2 regions of the Pseudomonas sp. 05N36 genome follow, and region 1 is predicted to be linked to the other one. Evidence: riboswitches for the same ligand, from Rfam matches in the RefSeq annotation. Region 1 holds a riboswitch; the other holds the start of a gene.
The links. Region 1 has a riboswitch for cobalamin ahead of cobW (cobalamin biosynthesis protein CobW). Riboswitches for the same ligand answer to the same signal wherever they lie in the genome.
Positions count from the first base shown of each region.

Region 2: linked by a shared signal. The riboswitch ahead of cobO (cob(I)yrinic acid a,c-diamide adenosyltransferase) and the one ahead of cobW (cobalamin biosynthesis protein CobW) in region 1 are both predicted to bind cobalamin.

Region 1 is NZ_JBFTNH010000023.1:84,837-93,086, forward strand. It holds gene cobN (cobaltochelatase subunit CobN) at 1-2,656, opposite strand, end outside; gene cobW (cobalamin biosynthesis protein CobW) at 2,660-3,727, opposite strand; cobalamin riboswitch at 3,826-4,037, opposite strand; cobalamin riboswitch at 4,224-4,449, shown strand; gene AC1DIH_RS24345 (CbtB domain-containing protein) at 4,550-4,741, shown strand; gene AC1DIH_RS24350 (CbtA family protein) at 4,753-5,454, shown strand; gene AC1DIH_RS24355 (cobalamin biosynthesis protein) at 5,451-5,864, shown strand; gene cobM (precorrin-4 C(11)-methyltransferase) at 5,946-6,692, shown strand; gene nfuA (Fe-S biogenesis protein NfuA) at 6,835-7,419, opposite strand; gene AC1DIH_RS24370 (fatty acid cis/trans isomerase) at 7,531-8,250, opposite strand, start outside.
Region 2 is NZ_JBFTNH010000018.1:80,986-89,235, reverse strand. It holds gene AC1DIH_RS21380 (cobyric acid synthase) at 1-78, opposite strand, end outside; gene cobD (threonine-phosphate decarboxylase CobD) at 75-1,067, opposite strand; gene cbiB (adenosylcobinamide-phosphate synthase CbiB) at 1,060-1,968, opposite strand; gene bluB (5,6-dimethylbenzimidazole synthase) at 1,965-2,621, opposite strand; gene AC1DIH_RS21360 (cobyrinate a,c-diamide synthase) at 2,618-3,913, opposite strand; gene cobO (cob(I)yrinic acid a,c-diamide adenosyltransferase) at 3,910-4,521, opposite strand; cobalamin riboswitch at 4,603-4,837, opposite strand; gene AC1DIH_RS21350 (hypothetical protein) at 4,997-5,581, shown strand; gene AC1DIH_RS21345 (class I SAM-dependent methyltransferase) at 5,609-6,271, opposite strand; gene AC1DIH_RS21340 (C40 family peptidase) at 6,287-6,820, opposite strand; gene AC1DIH_RS21335 (C40 family peptidase) at 6,986-7,609, opposite strand; gene hda (DnaA regulatory inactivator Hda) at 7,823-8,250, opposite strand, start outside.

The DNA of each region.
Region 1 (8,250 bases):
CGCTGGGACCTGCCGGAACAAAGCGACCGCTGAGGGCATCGAGCAGACCGCGCATTTCTGCCGGGCCGCAGGCGTCCAGACGCGGTGCGACCACCTCACACAGGTTGTCGATGATCGCTTTCACGTCAGACCAACCTGCCTCCTGTGGGAGCGAGCCCGCTCGCGAAAGCGCCGGGTCAATCGATATCAATGTTGAATGATTAACCGCTTCGCGAGCAGGCTCGCTCCCACAGGGACCGGGTTTGGCTTGAGACGGGGTCAGTAGCTCGACTTCGGCATTCACAGTCTGCGAGATCAGTTGAGCGGCGAACAATTCCAGGCGTTCACGGGTATCGCCCGCCGTACGCCAGGCCTCAGCGCTGAGCGTCAGCAATTCAGCCGGTTTCGGACCGGACCAAGGATCGGACAACACACAATCCAGCGGATCGAACCCGAGCGTGAAAGCCTTGGCCAACGCCCGGAGCAAACTCGATTGCGCCCCTCGACCGTCACCGCGCGGAATGCGCAGCAACGCCAGCAGGGTGTCGATGCGCAAACGCCCGCTTGGCGATTCGCCGAACACGTGCAGGCCGTCGCGGATCTGCGACTCTTTCAGGTCGCACAAATAGGTGTCCAGACGCGGCAACCAGATCGCGGCATCGGCGTCGCTGTCGAGCTTCTCGTCCAGTTGCAACTCGCGGTCGATGTGGGTTTCACGCACCAGATTGAGGATGTCGCGCTGCAACTCCCGTGCACGGCGTGGGTCGAGCAATTGGGCTTCGTAATACTCGTCGGCCAACAGTTCCAGATTGCGCAACGGGCCGTAGGTTTCGGCGCGGGTCAGTGGCGGCATCAGGTGGTCGATGATCACCGCCTGCGTCCGCCGTTTGGCCTGCGCACCCTCGCCCGGATCATTGACGATAAACGGGTAAATGTTCGGCAGCGGCCCGAGCAACGCGTCCGGCCAGCAGCTTTCGGACAGGCCAACGCCCTTGCCCGGCAACCATTCAAGGTTACCGTGCTTGCCGACATGAATCACCGCGTGGGCGCCGTAGGCCTGGCGCAACCAGAAGTAGAACGCCAGGTAACCGTGGGGCGGCACCAGGTCCGGGTCGTGATAGACCGCGCTCGGATCGACCTGATAACCGCGCGCCGGCTGAATGCCGACAAAGGTCAGGCCAAACCGCAGCCCCGCGACCATCATTCGTCCGCTGCGGAACATCGGGTCGTGTTCAGGCGATCCCCAACGTTCCAGCACCGCTGCACGGTTGGCTTCGGGCAAGGCGTTGAACATCGAGTAATAGTCGGCCAGTGCCAGGCTTTGCTGGCACGGGCGCAGGTCAATGCTCTCCAGGTCATTGCTGACCCCGCCGAGCAATTGCTGAATCAATGCGGTGCCGCTTTCCGGCAAATCGGCCGGCAATGGATAGCCCTCGGCGTGCAGCGCCCGCAGGATATTCAGCGCCGCAGCCGGCGTGTCGAGGCCAACGCCGTTGCCAATCCGCCCGTCGCGGGTCGGGTAATTGGCGAGGATCAGCGCAATGCGTTTTTCAGTATTGGCCACCCGCGCCAACTCGACCCAGCGCCGCGCCAGTTCGGCAACAAAATCCATGCGCTCGGGCTGCGGTCGATAGCAGACTACGTCGGACTGACTGCGCTCACTGCGCCAGGCCAGGTCCTTGAAGCTGATCGGGCGGCTGATGATCCGCCCATCGAGCTCCGGCAAAGCGATGTGCATCGCCAGATCCCGCGGGCCGAGCCCTTGCTCGCTGGCACGCCAACCGGGTTCGTTGTCCTGGGCGCAGATCGCCTGGATCACCGGGATATTGCGCCGGAAGGGCCGCAGGTGCGGGGCTTCGGGGCTCGATTGAGCAAACCCGGTGGTGTTGAGAATCACCGAGGCCTGCACCTCATCCAGCCAGTCCTCGATCACCGTCAGGCAGCCGGGCTCTTTCAAACTGGCCAGCGCTATCGGCAGCGGGTTCAGTCCCGCCGCCTGCAAGCGCTGGCAGAAAACATCGATGAAAGCGGTGTTCGCCGCCTGCAAGTGCGAACGGTAAAACAGCACCGCCGCCACCGGTTGATCAAGCTGCCAGTCGGCTTGCCAATCGCCCAGCGTCGCGTTGCTTTTGTGTGGGTGGTAAATCGCGGTACGCGGCAAGGTCTGCGGTTCGGACCAGTGGTAATCGCGGCCCAGCCAACGACTGGCCAGGCAGCGATACAAATCCAGCGCATTGCCCATGCCGCCCTGACGCAAAAAATGCCAAAGCCGCTCGCGGTCTTCGACAGGTACGGTGCTGAGGTCGCTGAGTTCCGGGTCGGGACGGTCATCGCCCGGCACCAGAATCAGTTGCACACCGCGTTGCGACAGCTCCACCAGGCGTTCGATGCCGTAGCGCCAATAGGCAATCCCGCCGTGCAGCGAGATCAGAATCACCTTGGCGTGGCGCAGCACTTCGTCGACGTACAAGTCGACCGAGGCGTGATTCTGCACCTGCATCGGGTTGGCCAGGCGCAGGCTCGGGTAGTCCTCGGGCAACTGCTGCGCCGCTTCGGCGAGCAGCGCCAGGCTGGAGTCGCCGCTGCACAGAATCACCAGCTCGGCGGGGGTTTGGCCAAGGTCGGCAATGTTGTCATCCGAGACGAAACCGCCGGGCTGGGTCCTGAGCAGGTGCATGGATTAAACGCTGAGCGCGGCGCGCAATTGCGCTTCGAGCAAGGCGGCGTCGAGTTGCTGGCCGATCAGCACCAGACGGGTGCTGCGCGCTTCGTCTGCGCCCCACTGACGATCGAAATGCTTGTCGAAACGCGTACCCACGCCCTGGATCAGCAAGCGCATCGGCTTGCTCGGGATTGCGGCGAAACCCTTGACCCGCAGGATGCCGTGCTGGACCACCAATTGGGTCAGGGCATCGAGTAACAGGCTTTCGTCGGCTTGTGGCAATTCGATGGAAATCGAATCGAAGGCGTCGTGATCGTGATCGTCGTGGTCGTCGCCATCGTGGTGATGGTCGTGGTGGCTGTGGCGGCTGTCGATGTGTTCTTCGGAGCCGGCACCCAGGCCGATCAACACGTCCAGCGGCAAGCGACCGCTGCTGGATTCGATGATTTTCACCGCTGGCGGCAGTTCTTCGGCGACTTCCAGGCGCACTTTGGCCAGATCCGCCGGGCTGATCAGGTCGGCCTTGTTGAGGATCACCAGGTCGGCGCTGGCCAGTTGGTCGGCGAACAGCTCGTGCAGCGGCGATTCGTGGTCCAGGTTCGGGTCGAGTTTGCGCTGGGCATCGACCTGGTCCGGGAACGCGGCGAAAGTGCCGGCGGCCACGGCCGGGCTGTCGACCACGGTGATCACCGCATCCACGGTGCAGGCGCTACGGATTTCCGGCCACTGGAAGGCCTGGACCAACGGCTTTGGCAGGGCCAGACCGGAGGTTTCGATGAGGATGTGGTCGAGATCGCCGCGACGGGCAACCAGTTCGCGCATCACCGGGAAGAACTCTTCTTGAACGGTGCAGCACAGGCAGCCGTTGGCCAGCTCATACACGCGACCGTTGGCTTCTTCCTCGGTGCAGCCGATGGAACATTGCTTGAGGATTTCGCCGTCGATGCCCAGCTCGCCGAACTCGTTGACGATCACCGCGATACGCCGGCCCTGGGCGTTATCGAGCATGTGTCGCAGCAAGGTGGTTTTGCCCGAACCGAGGAAACCGGTGACGATGGTGACGGGAAGTTTGGCCAGTGTTTTCATCGGATGCCCTTTGGCAAGGTGGCGGGCATACGGGACGACAACCGGCGGCGCTTGAGCGCGCGGAAGAATTCGCCACCGGATCACCCCGCCCGGTTGTAGTGAGAATCTGTATCGAGGCAGGTCTCCTGGCTGACGGTGGGCCAGTCTTTCGACTGGCGGTTCCTGCACCTTCCCGCGCCTGAAAACAAAAGAGCGCAGTGGCATGGCAGAAACGAAACCGTTCACAGTTGCGGGGGCAGCCGCGGCATCGACCGCGTTCCCTTCTTAGCTTCGGCGCACGCGCCAAAGAACCTCGAAAGCGCAAGGCTACGCATCGCATCGGGGCGGGTCAATGTTCGCCTGAGTTGTGCGTCGGCTGTGATGGCGCCATCGCGAGCAGGCTCGCTCCCACAGTTGACCGCGTTCCAATGTGGGAGCGAGCCCGCTCGCGATGGCAGCACCTCGGTCTCGCGTTGAGAACGCTTGCCAATTGACGCCCCGCCCTCGCCCATGCTCTCCTACACGCCTTGTTACGGGTGCCCTTCACAGGGTGAAACGGGAAACCGGTGAATCATGTGCTTTACTCAAAAGCCATGTCAGTCCGGTGCTGCCCCCGCAACGGTAAGCGAGCGAAGAATCAGATCCACTGTGCCAGCAGTTCGGCATGGGAAGGCGATTCTTGCAGGTTCGGCGAATGCCAGCCCCTCGTGAGCCCGGAGACCGGCCCGCAACACATCAATAACAAACCCGCGGTGGGCGGGCGCTGTTTCAGCCTCTGCGTGCCCGGCTCGCGGGGGTTTGCATGCGCTCGCTTCACCCACTGACTGACCAGAGGGAAGCGCCATGTCGATCATCAGCAGCACTCGCCACGTCACCGCCAGCACCACCTCCACCCTGAGCCAACGCCTCGTTGCCGCTATCAGCGCATCGATCCTGGGCGCGTGCCTTGTGTATTTCGCCGGCTTCTCGCACATCGACGCGGTGCACAACGCCGCCCACGATACCCGTCACAGTTCTGCTTTCCCGTGCCACTGAGACCTGCCGAGATGATCAAGCGTATAGCGCAAACCGCAGGTTTCACCGGCTTGCTGGCCGCCCTGCTGCTGACCCTGCTGCAAAGCTTCTGGGTCGCGCCGCTGATTCTTCAGGCGGAGACCTACGAAAAAGCCCCGGCGGCTGAAGTCCATGAACATGCCGAAGGCGCCATGGCTGGCCACACCCACGATGCAGAGGCTTGGGAACCGGAAGATGGCTGGCAGCGCGTGCTGTCGACCACTGGTGGCAATCTGGTGGTCGCCGTCGGTTTTGCGCTGATGCTCGCGGGTCTCTACACCCTGCGCGCGCCGACTCGCACTTCTCAAGGCCTGCTCTGGGGATTGGCCGGTTATGCGACCTTCGTCCTCGCACCGACCCTGGGTTTGCCGCCGGAATTGCCGGGAACTGCCGCCGCAGACCTGACACAACGGCAAATCTGGTGGATCAGCACGGCAGCGTCCACCGCTGTCGGTATCGCGCTGATCGTGTTCGCCCGGCATTGGCTGCTGAAAGTGCTCGGTGTCGCCATTCTGGCCGTGCCGCATATCATCGGCGCGCCGCAGCCTGAAGTGCATTCGATGCTGGCCCCTGAAGCCCTCGAAGCGCAATTCAAGATCGCCTCGCAGCTGACCAACGCCGCGTTCTGGCTGGCAATGGGCCTGATCAGCGCCTGGTTGTTCCGCCGCAAAAGCGATGATCAATATCACGCATGAGTGAAACGGGCGCAGCACCGACCCTGGTGGTCGGCCTGGGCTGCCAGCGCGGCTGCCCGGCCAGCACGCTGCGCACGTTGCTCGACCAGGCGTTGCAGGCTCATCACATCGAATTACAGGCGATCAAGGCCTTGGCCAGCATCGATCTGAAACGTGATGAGCCCGGTCTGATCGAGTTGGCCCGGCAACTGTCACTGCCACTGATCTGCTTCAGCAGCGAACAACTTTCCAGCTATCAACCGCAACTCAGCCATCGCTCGCAAATCGCCTTCGAGCGCACCGGCTGCTACGGCATAGCGGAAAGTGCCGCACTGGCCCTCGCCGAACAACTGGCGCAGGCACCGGCTAAACTGCTGATCCCGCGACAAAAATATGCCCAAGCGACGTTTGCGTTGGCCGGTGCTGCGTAAAATCCTCGATAATCCCCGCCTTCGATCATGAGCAATCTTCATCTGAAGCCTTGCTTTGACAATTTTTCACAGGAGCCGGCCATGACCGTCTACTTCATTGGCGCAGGTCCCGGCGACCCGGAACTGATCACGGTCAAGGGCCAGCGGCTGATTCGCAGCTGCCCGGTGATCATCTACGCCGGCTCGCTGGTGCCTGAAGCCGTACTGCAAGGCCATCAGGCCGAACAGGTGGTCAACAGCGCCGAATTGCACCTGGAACAGATCATCGAACTGATCAGAGTCGCCAACGACAAAGGCCAGGATGTGGCACGCGTGCATTCCGGCGATCCGAGCCTGTATGGGGCGATCGGCGAGCAGATTCGTTATCTGCGCGAGCTGAACATTCCGTTTGAAATCATCCCTGGCGTCACCGCCACTGCTGCGTGTGCAGCGCTGTTGGGTGCCGAGCTGACGCTACCGGACATCTCTCAAAGCGTCATCCTGACCCGCTACGCCGACAAGACTGCGATGCCGCCGGGCGAAGAATTCAGCAGCCTGGCCCGGCATGGCGCGACCATGGCGATTCATCTGGGGGTCAATCACCTGGAAAAAATCGTCGCGCAGCTGCTGCCGCATTACGGCGCGGATTGTCCGATTGCGGTGGTTCATCGGGCCAGCTGGCCGGATCAGGATTGGGTGGTGGGAACGCTGACAGACATCGCCGAAAAGGTTCAGGCCAAGGGGTTTCGGCGTACGGCGCTGATTCTGGTGGGTCGGGTATTGGGCAGTGACACCTTCAGCGAATCGTCGCTGTACCGCGCGGGGCATGCACATTTGTACAGGCCTTAGGCCCCCATCGCGAGCAGGCTCGCTCCCACAGGGGATACTCGGTCAAATGTGGGAGCGAGCCTGCTCGCGATGGCGTCAGTGAATTTCACCCATAAAAAAACGGCGCTCACGGGCACCGTTTTTTCATGTCGCAGCGAACACCTTAGTAGTAGGCGTTTTCTTTCTGCGTGTGGTCGGTCACGTCACGGACACCCTTGAGCTCGGGAATACGCTCCAGCAGCGTGCGTTCGATGCCTTCCTTCAGGGTCACGTCAGCCTGGCCGCAGCCCTGGCAGCCGCCACCGAACTTCAGCACGGCGATGCCGTCCTCAACCACATCGATCAGGCTGACCTGACCGCCGTGGCTGGCCAGCCCCGGGTTGATTTCGGTTTGCAGGTAATAGTTGATGCGCTCGTTGACCGGGCTGTCGGCGTTGACCATCGGTACTTTGGCGTTTGGCGCCTTGATGGTCAGTTGGCCGCCCATGCGGTCAGTGGCGTAGTCGACCACCGCATCGTCCAGGAATGCTTCGCTGAACGAGTCGATGTAAGCGGTGAAGCTTTTCAGCCCCAGCGCTGTGTCTTCAGGTTTTTCTTCGCCCGGCTTGCAATAGGCAATGCAGGTTTCGGCGTATTGAGTGCCAGGCTGGGTGATAAAGACCCGAATGCCGATCCCAGGGGTGTTCTGCTTGGAGAGCAGATCAGCCAGATAATCGTGGGCGGCGTCGGTAATAGTAATGGCGGTCATGGAAGTTCCTCGCAGGCTTGCGCGCAGTTTACGCCAATCATCGCGCCGGACAAAGTCCCAGTATTTTTGTCGGGAAAGATCCGGTCGCCACCAGGCCGACCGGCAGCTCGATCAGAGGTTTTCATAGCGATTCATGTCCAGTACGCCCTCTTCCACCGGATCGGTCTCGTGGATATACCGGCTCAAATCGTGGAAATACTGCCAGAACTGCGGGTGGCTGCGACGAATACCCCAGTGCTCGACGATTTTCTCGAAGCCCTGGGCATCCTTGGCGTTCTCCATCTCAGTGACAAACGCCGGCACTTGCTCAGCCGGAATGTTGAACATGAAGTTCGGGTAGCTGCTGAGCACACCGGGATAAATGGTCAAGGTGTCCAGCCCCGGCTGATAGCGCAATGCCTCGCCGAGCAGGAACGCCACGTTGCTGTGGGCACGGTTGCGCAGCAGGCTGTACACCTCGCGCTTGCCGCTGCGAGTTTCGATGCGCAGCATCGTCGCTTCCGGCAACTGGTCGATCACCTTGAGCCCGGCCGCCGGGCGTGCGGTCAGGCGACTCAACGCCTGCTCGGCATTCTGCAAGGCCGGATCGATATTGGGCCGTGAGCAATACGCCCCGTCGCAGCGATTGATCGGATCAGGCCTGGCGTTCAGGTCGCCGTAACGCATCAGCAATTGCTGGGCGAAGTCGCGCTTCGGGTCTTTCTCGTCGAGTTTCAGCGCAGTCGGTTTGTCGTTGTCGATGCTTTCGTAATCCAGCCACATCTTGAATTTGCCGCTGCTCTGATACCAGTCGTCCAGATACCCGTCGCGTGAATCGGCCGGCATCAGGCG
Region 2 (8,250 bases), on a different contig from region 1:
CAGCCAGCGGCACAGCGCGGTTACCAGGGTACTTTTGCCGGCGTCCGAGGTGGTGCCTTGCACCATCAGCGTGGTCATGGGGTTTCCTTGGCGTAGGCTTCGAAAGCGTGCTCGAGGCGCTGCCAATCGGCGTCATCGGCCGGCAGGCCGAACCGCAGGCTGCTATTGTGGGTGAACAGGCGCAGCAAGATGCCGCGCCGGGCCATGAATTCGTGCAGATGCTCTGCGCGCTCGATGATCAACCACTGAAACAACGCACAACCGCCGTGCGGCTTGAAGCCATGACGCTCGAGAACCTCAGCCAGACGCTGGCTCGCTTCTTCACTGCGCAGACGCTGGCGAGCGTGGCCTTGGGTGTCACGCAAACAGACCTGACCCACTACCCGGGTCGGCCCGCTGACCGCCCAAGGACCGACCTGCTCGGCGAGCAGTTTGAGCAATTTGCGCTCGGCCAGTACAAAACCCAATCGCACCCCGGCCAGGCCGAAAAACTTGCCGAACGAACGCAAGACGATCAAGCCGACCTGATCGGTATAAGACGACAGGCTCAACTGTGGGGTGTTGTCCATGAAGGCTTCGTCGACCACCAGCCAGCCGCCGCGCTGTGCCAGCCGTGCATGCCAGTCGAGCAGGCGTTCCGGGGTCAGGCTCAGGCCGGTGGGATTGTTCGGGTTAACCACCACCAGCACGTCGAGGCTATCGAGGAAAAAGTCGACTTCCTGCTCCAGCACTTCACGCACGATGTAGCCGTTGCGACGCCAGGCCTCGGCGTGCTCGGCATAACACGGCGAGAGCACGCCGACTTTACCGGCGCGACGCAGGCGTGGCAGCAACTGGATAGCCGCCTGGGAGCCCGCGACCGGCAGCACCTGCGAGGCGCCGTAGTATTCGCGTGCAGCCTGCTCCAGGCCGTCATCGGTTTCCGGCAAGCGCGCCCAGGCCCGCAACGGGATGTCCGGAATCGCCCACGGCCAAGGTGCCAGACCGCTGGACAAGTCGAGCCAATCGGCTTCGGCGATGCCGTACTGCAACGCCGCCTTGCGCAAGCGGCCACCGTGCTCAAGCATAAAACTCGGCTCCCACACAGAGGATCAGCAACCACAGCCATACCCCACGCTGAACCAGTTGCCAGCCGTGATCGATGGAGTTGGCGTCTGCCGGCACACCTTCGCCCAACTGTGGACGCTGATGCAGCTCACCGTGATAGATCGCCGCCCCGCCCAACTCGACGCCCAGAGCGCCCGCGCCAGCAGCCATCACCGGCCCGGCGTTCGGGCTGTCCCAGGTCGGCCCCTGGGTGCGCCAGCATTTGAGTGCCAAACGGGTTTTGCCCAGCAGCGCGTAAGTCAATGCCACCAGACGCGCCGGAATATAGTTGAGCACATCGTCGATTTTCGCCGCCGCCCAGCCGAAGCGTTCAAAGCGTTCATTGCGATAACCCCACATGGCATCCAGCGTATTGCTCAGCCGATAGAGCACCACGCCCGGCGCACCCGCGACGGCAAACCAGAACAGCGCGGCGAATACCGCGTCGCTGCCGTTTTCCAGAACCGATTCGGTGGCCGCGCGGGCCACTTCGGTCGAGTCCAGCTCACTGGTCTGACGGCTGACCAGATAACCGACACGCTTGCGCGCTTCATCCAGGTCGTCGCTGCGCAGGGCCTGAGCCACCGGCTCGACATGCTCACCAAGGCTGCGCAGACCGAGCGCGCAATACAACGCGAGAATCTCGACGACCCAGCCGATGTAAGGCAACCAGGACAATGCCGTGATCAACAGGGTCAGCGGCAGCACCGCCATCACCCAGGCCGTGACGCCATGACTGCGCCAGCCACGACCGGCAGAGTTGAAACGCTGCTCGATACGATCGGCAAAACGGCCGAACGCCACCAGCGGATGCCAGCGCTTGGGTTCGCCCAGCAGCGCATCCAGCGCTACGCCGGCGACACTCAGCAACGCCACACTCATTGACTCACTCCCCAAAAATTCTCGTACAACAGTTCACTCAGCGGACGCGCCTGCGCCCAGCCTTCAAGGACCAGCATCGGCGCCGGGTAAAATTCCTTGACCGGTCCCAGGCACAACACCGCCAGCGGTTTGGCCCCCGGCGGCAGGCCGAGCAGATCGGCCAAGGCTTGCGGCTCGAACAACGAGACCCAGCCCATGCCCAGACCTTCGGCACGGGACGCCAGCCAAAGATTCTGGATCGCGCAGGACAACGACGCCATGTCCATTTCCGGCAAGGTCCGACGACCAAAGATATGCCGCTCGCGATCATCCATCAGCGCGGCGACCAACACTTCGGCGCAATCATTGATGCCTTCGACTTTCAGCGTCATGAATTCGTCGGAGCGTTCGCCCAGCGCTTCGGCGGTGCGTACCCGCTCCTCTTCCACCAGTTGCTGGATCCTGCCGCGTAACGCTCGGTCGCTGATGCGGATAAACCGCCAGGGCTGCATCAAACCGACACTCGGCGCCCGATGCGCCGCTTCGAGCAAACGCCGAAGCAGTTCGGGCTCGACGCTGCCGCCACTGAAGTGACGCATGTCGCGACGCTCGGCAATCGCGCGATAAACCGCTTCGCGCTCGGCGGCGCTGAACGCCAGATCTTCAGGATTCATGGCTTGAGCAACGCCGCCACCGCTTGCGGATTGGACGGGAAATAAAAGTGCACATAAGACGCCGTCATCCGCCCGTCACGGTAAACCGCCTCGGCACCGCGCCCGCCGTTAGGGCTCAGGCCGCGAGCGATCGGCTCAAGCTCGGTGCTGGTCAACGAATGGTGGTAGGTGTGGCCACGCAACGCGCCTTCGGGTAACTCGACCGCTTGCAGGGCCAGCGCGGCCAGGCGCTTTTGCATCACCGCATCACCGGCCAGCAGCCCTACCAACTCGGCACGCGTGCCATCGACATCGGTCAGTGAGTCGAGCAGGTACAGCATGCCGCCGCATTCAGCCAACAACGGTTTGCCAGCGCCGTGATGCGCGCGAATGGCATCGAGCATTGTGCGGTTTTCAGCCAACGCCACGTGGTGCAATTCCGGATAGCCACCGGGCAGATACAGGCTGTCCGCTTCTGGCAGTTCACGGTCATGGATCGGCGAGAAGAATCGCAACTCCGCACCCATCGCCCGCAGCAAGTCGAGGCTCGCGCCATACGTGAAGGCAAACGCTTCATCGCGAGCCACGGCAATTCGCACACCGGCCAACAATGGCTCGGCGGCAATCACGTCAGGTGCAGCGAACTCGACGGCGGGCGGCAACGCCACTTCGCAACTGCTGGCCAACGCTTCGGCGGCGGCGTCGAGGCGCAGATCGAGGTCATTCAATTCACTGGCCTGGACCAGGCCCAGGTGACGGCTTGGCAGTTCGATCCCGGTTTCCCGGGACAAAGCGCCATACCAGCGCAGGCCTTCGGTGAGGCTGCCTTCGAGCAATTGCGCGTGACGCAAGGTACCGACGCGGTTGGCCAAGACACCGGCAAACGGCAGGTCCGGCTGATAACGTGCGAGCCCCAACGCCAGCGCGCCGAAGGTCTGAGCCATGGCGGTGCCATCAATCACACCCAGCACCGGTACGCCGAAGTGCCGCGCCAGATCGGCGCTGGACGGCGTGCCATCGAACAGGCCCATGACGCCTTCGATCAAAATCAGATCAGCCTCAGCGGCGGCTTCCCACAACAGTCGACGACTTTCCTGCTCGCCGACCATCCACATGTCCAATTGATAGACCGGCGCACCGCTGGCGCGCTCGAGAATCATCGGGTCGAGAAAGTCCGGGCCGCATTTGAACACCCGGACCTTGCGCCCCTGATTGCGATGCAAACGGGCCAGCGCGGCAGTGACGGTGGTCTTGCCCTGACCGGAAGCCGGCGCGGCAATCAGTACCGCCGGGCAAAAGCGCGGCTCACTCACAGCTCTACGCCTTTCTGCGCTTTGATCCCGGCCTGGAAAGCGTGCTTGATCATGCCCATTTCGGTAACGGTGTCGGCCAGTTCGATCATTTCCGGCTTGGCGCCACGACCGGTGACCACCACGTGTTGCATCGGCGGACGCGCCTGCAAGTCGCTGAGCACCTGATCGAGGTCCAGATAACCGTGCTTGAGGGCGATATTCAGCTCATCGAGCACCACCAGACCAATGCCCGGGTCACGCAGCAATTCACGGGAGACTTCCCAGGCAGCTTCGGCGGCGGCGATATCGCGCTGGCGATCCTGGGTTTCCCAAGTGAAACCTTCGCCCATCACGTGGAAGCGCACTTGCTCCGGGAAGCGCCGGAAGAACAGCTCCTCACCAGTGCTGCTACGCCCCTTGATGAACTGCACCACGCCGCACTGCATGCCGTGGCCCATCGCCCGGGCGAGCATACCGAACGCTGAACTGCTTTTGCCCTTGCCGTTGCCGGACAGGACCAGCAGCAAGCCGCATTCATTCGGCGAGTTGGCAATACGCTCATCGATCACCGCTTTCTTGCGCAGCATGCGTGCCAGATGGCGTTCGTCACGATCAGGGGAATCAGTCATGGGGGAGCTCTCCGTTGAGGCTGGATAACGGCGGGCAGGCATAGAAATAGACGGCAAGAAGCCTGGCATCGCCCACCGTGATGCCGCTGGATGGATCAGGCCGGTCTCCGGGCTCATGAGCGGCTTGCGCCTGACTGCGCGCCTTCCCATATCGACCTTCGACACAGTGGCTCAAAGCGCAGTTTTTACTCATTTACCGTTGCGGGGGCAGCGCCGGGATCGTCGCCCGCTCTGTCAAAGAACGCGCCCTCACCAGCTTCCCTGTTTCACTCGGTCGACCACTGGGTCACAGAGCACCTGAAACAAGTCGCGAAGGTTAGAGGGTTGGGGGTGGAGCGTCAATTAAAGCCGGGGGCTCATCGACAGATAGAAACCGACCCCGATCAATAAACTGGCGCCAATCTTGCGCCACACTAAAAGCGATGATATCAAAGAGCCACAACCTTATATTACAAGAACAAAGAGGGGGAGCAACATGCAAGGCATGATCATCAGTAACCCGAAGCTGGAATTCCTGCGCCCGGTGCTGGAGCGCTGGTTCGAGTGCATCGACCGCTACAACGCAGTACGCGGCGATAACGAAAGCCCTTACTGGTTTGACGAACGCGCCAACCTGAGCCTGCTTTCGGCGGCAGCGTGGATGGCTGAAATGGTCACCCTCGAACAGACTCCGACGAAAAAGCAGATCGAGGAAGGCGAGCGCAATGGCCGCGCCGACCTGTTTATCGCCAGCAAAGAAGAACGCGCCTACCTTCAAGCCACGCAACGCTGGCCGCGAGTCAACAACCTGAATCTGACCCAGGCCTTGCACGACGTCGTGAGCGATGCGAAAAAAATCAGCTATGCCAGTGACCTGAAACTCGGCTGCCTGTTCGTTGCCCCGCAAAAGACCCAGCACAGTCCTACGCCGGAAGAGCTCCAGGACATGGTCGACGACCTGCAAAAGGAACACACCTGCGCCGTGGCCTGGTACTTCCCCTACGCCTACCGCAAATTGCACAACGAAGCCGGCAACTACCATCCGGGCATCGCACTGCTGCTCAAAGAGGCTCGCGGCTGACAGGTTGAACCTTAGGCCAATCAGGGTCTAGCGCTTGCGGCACAAGGTCAAACCATCGCCCAGCGGCAACAACGACAGATCGACACGCGAGTCATCCTTCAAGGCGCGATTAAGCGCCTGGATGGCTCGGGTGTCTTCGCTCGCAGGATTGTCTTCCAGTACTCGCCCACTCCACAGCGTGTTGTCGAATACCGCCAACCCACCGCTTCGCAGCAGCCGCAGAGCGCTTTCCAGATACGCCGGATAGTTGGCCTTGTCGGCATCGATGAAGATCAGATCGAAACAACCACCCTGCCCTTGCTGCTCAAGTTGAGCCAGGGTTTGCAACGCGGGGGCCAAACGCAAATCGATGCGCCCGGCGAGACCAGCCTCCTGCCAGTAGCGGCGCGCCGTGGCGTTGTAGTCTCCGGGAAGGTCACAGCAGATCAACGAGCCGTCATCCGGCAAGGCGGTCGCCATGCACAAGGCGCTGTAGCCGGTGAAAGTCCCCACTTCGAGCAAGCGCCTGGCGCTCATCAGCTTGACCAGCAAGGCGAGGAACTGCCCCTGCTCGGGCGCCACCTGCCAGCGCGCCATGGGCAGCGCCTGGGTTTCGTCACGCAAGCGACGCTGCAGCGGCGTTTCGCGCAAGGAAACGTCGAGCAGGTAGTTATAAAGGGAATCGTCGAGATTGAGTGTGCGAGCGGTCATGACAACCTCTGCGAACTAGAAATTGTGCGCCAGATGCTCAGGCTCGATAACACGCTTGGCGCTCAGGTAGGCTCTCTGCCAATAGGCCTTGGACAAACTGTCGAGCTTCACCGTACCACCCGTGGCGGGAGCATGCACGAAGCGACCTTCACCGACGTAGATCCCGGCGTGGCTGACTTGCGAGCCGCCATTGGTGGCGAAGAAGATCAGGTCGCCGGTTTGCAGAGCCTCCAGGCCAATGTTCGGCGCTTGCATGCCGATCATCTCGCGAGTCGAGCGCGGCAAGGAAATACCCGCCGCATCGCGGTAGACGTAGCCGATCAGGCCGCTGCAATCGAAACCTGAATCCGGCGTATTGCCGCCCCAACGATAAGGCGTGCCGACCAGACCCAGCGCGCGAATCAGCACGTCTTCAGCGGCAGGCGAGAACGATTGGGCGGGAGCGAAAACCGGGGCGCGAACGACTTTGACAGGCGGCGGAGTACGGCTGGCACAGGCGCTGAGCAGCGCTGCGAGGAAGATAAGTGCGAGGCGGGCCGACATCGTCATGTGCAGAACATCCTGATCTGGCAGCGGCTTTCTCTGCCGAGCGGCTGAAAACAAAACCGCGTAAGCAGGGCTTACGCGGTTAGTTAGTCAACAATAGATCAGGATTCTAGCGGCTACGCGCCAAACTTCAAGTAAGACTTTAAGTTGGCCTTACAAAAAGTCCGCTTACTTGCGTGCCGTGACTGTCGTTGGGGCCATGGCGAGTGCCCGCTTGGCCTCAATGAAGGTCTTGCTCCAGTAGCTGTCGCCCAGGTTATCGACCCGGACACCACCGCTGCGGCGGCTGCTGGAATGGATGAACTGGTCATCACCCAGGTAGATCCCGGCGTGACTGACGCGACCGCGACGACCATTGGTGGCGAAGAACAGCAAGTCGCCAGGCTTCAGGTTGTTGCGCGAGACCAATGGGGCATTCACGTTGATCATTTCGCGAGTGGAGCGCGGCAGGTTCATGCCAGCCTCTTCACGAAACAGATAACCGATGAAACCGCTGCAATCGAAACCGGCTTCAGAGGTGCCGCCCATGCGGTAACGGGTACCAACCAGGGACAGGCCACGCTCGAGGATGCTGTCGGCCAGAACCGGAAGCTGGTAAGGCTTGTTGCTGGCAAAGTCTGCCAGCTCTTTTTCGGTAGCCAGCTCTTCCTGATAAATAACGGAAGACTGGGCAGTCGCTGAATTTTTAATCTGCTGATCGTTTTGTTGTTGCGAGACCGGGGAATGAACCGCGCAACCAAAAAGCAGGGTGACAAGTGCGAGAGGCACGAGGGGTGCGAAGCGATTTAGCATGGGCACGACCGTGGCTGAAGTTGTAAAGAAGGCGAGACTATGCCTTCTATCGTCCTCATTTGCAAATTCAATCGATCCGAATGTGACTTATCGGTTTCTCGTTAACATCTAAGCGCTTAAGCCCATTTTAAATCTGCACGCGCCGTGAACACCCTTCCGGAAGCGGGTTTTCTAACGCCTGAAAGATGCCGAAACGCACTACAGGCCGCGGTTTTACCAGCCCAGGGTTTCTTTGAGAAAGGGGATCGTCAGCTTGCGCTGAGCCTGCAAGGAGGCCTGATCGAGGCGCTCAAGGAGCTCGAACAACGCACTCATGCTGCGAGTGCCGCGCGTCAAAATAAAATGCCCGACTTCGTCGGTCAGGTGCAGACCGCGACGTGAGGCGCGCAATTGCAGCGCACGCAACTTGTCTTCATCGGACAGTGGCCGCATCTGAAAAATCAGCGCCAGGGTCAAGCGGGATTTGAGGTCTGCCAGTTTTACCGGCAACTCGCGTGGCGAGGTCGAAGCGGCGATCAGCAGGCGCCGACCGCTGTCTCGCAGGCGATTGAACAGATGGAACAACGCCTCTTCCCAATCAGCCCGCCCTGCGACTGCCTGCAAGTCATCCAGGCAGACCAGTTCGTACTGTTCAAGGTTGT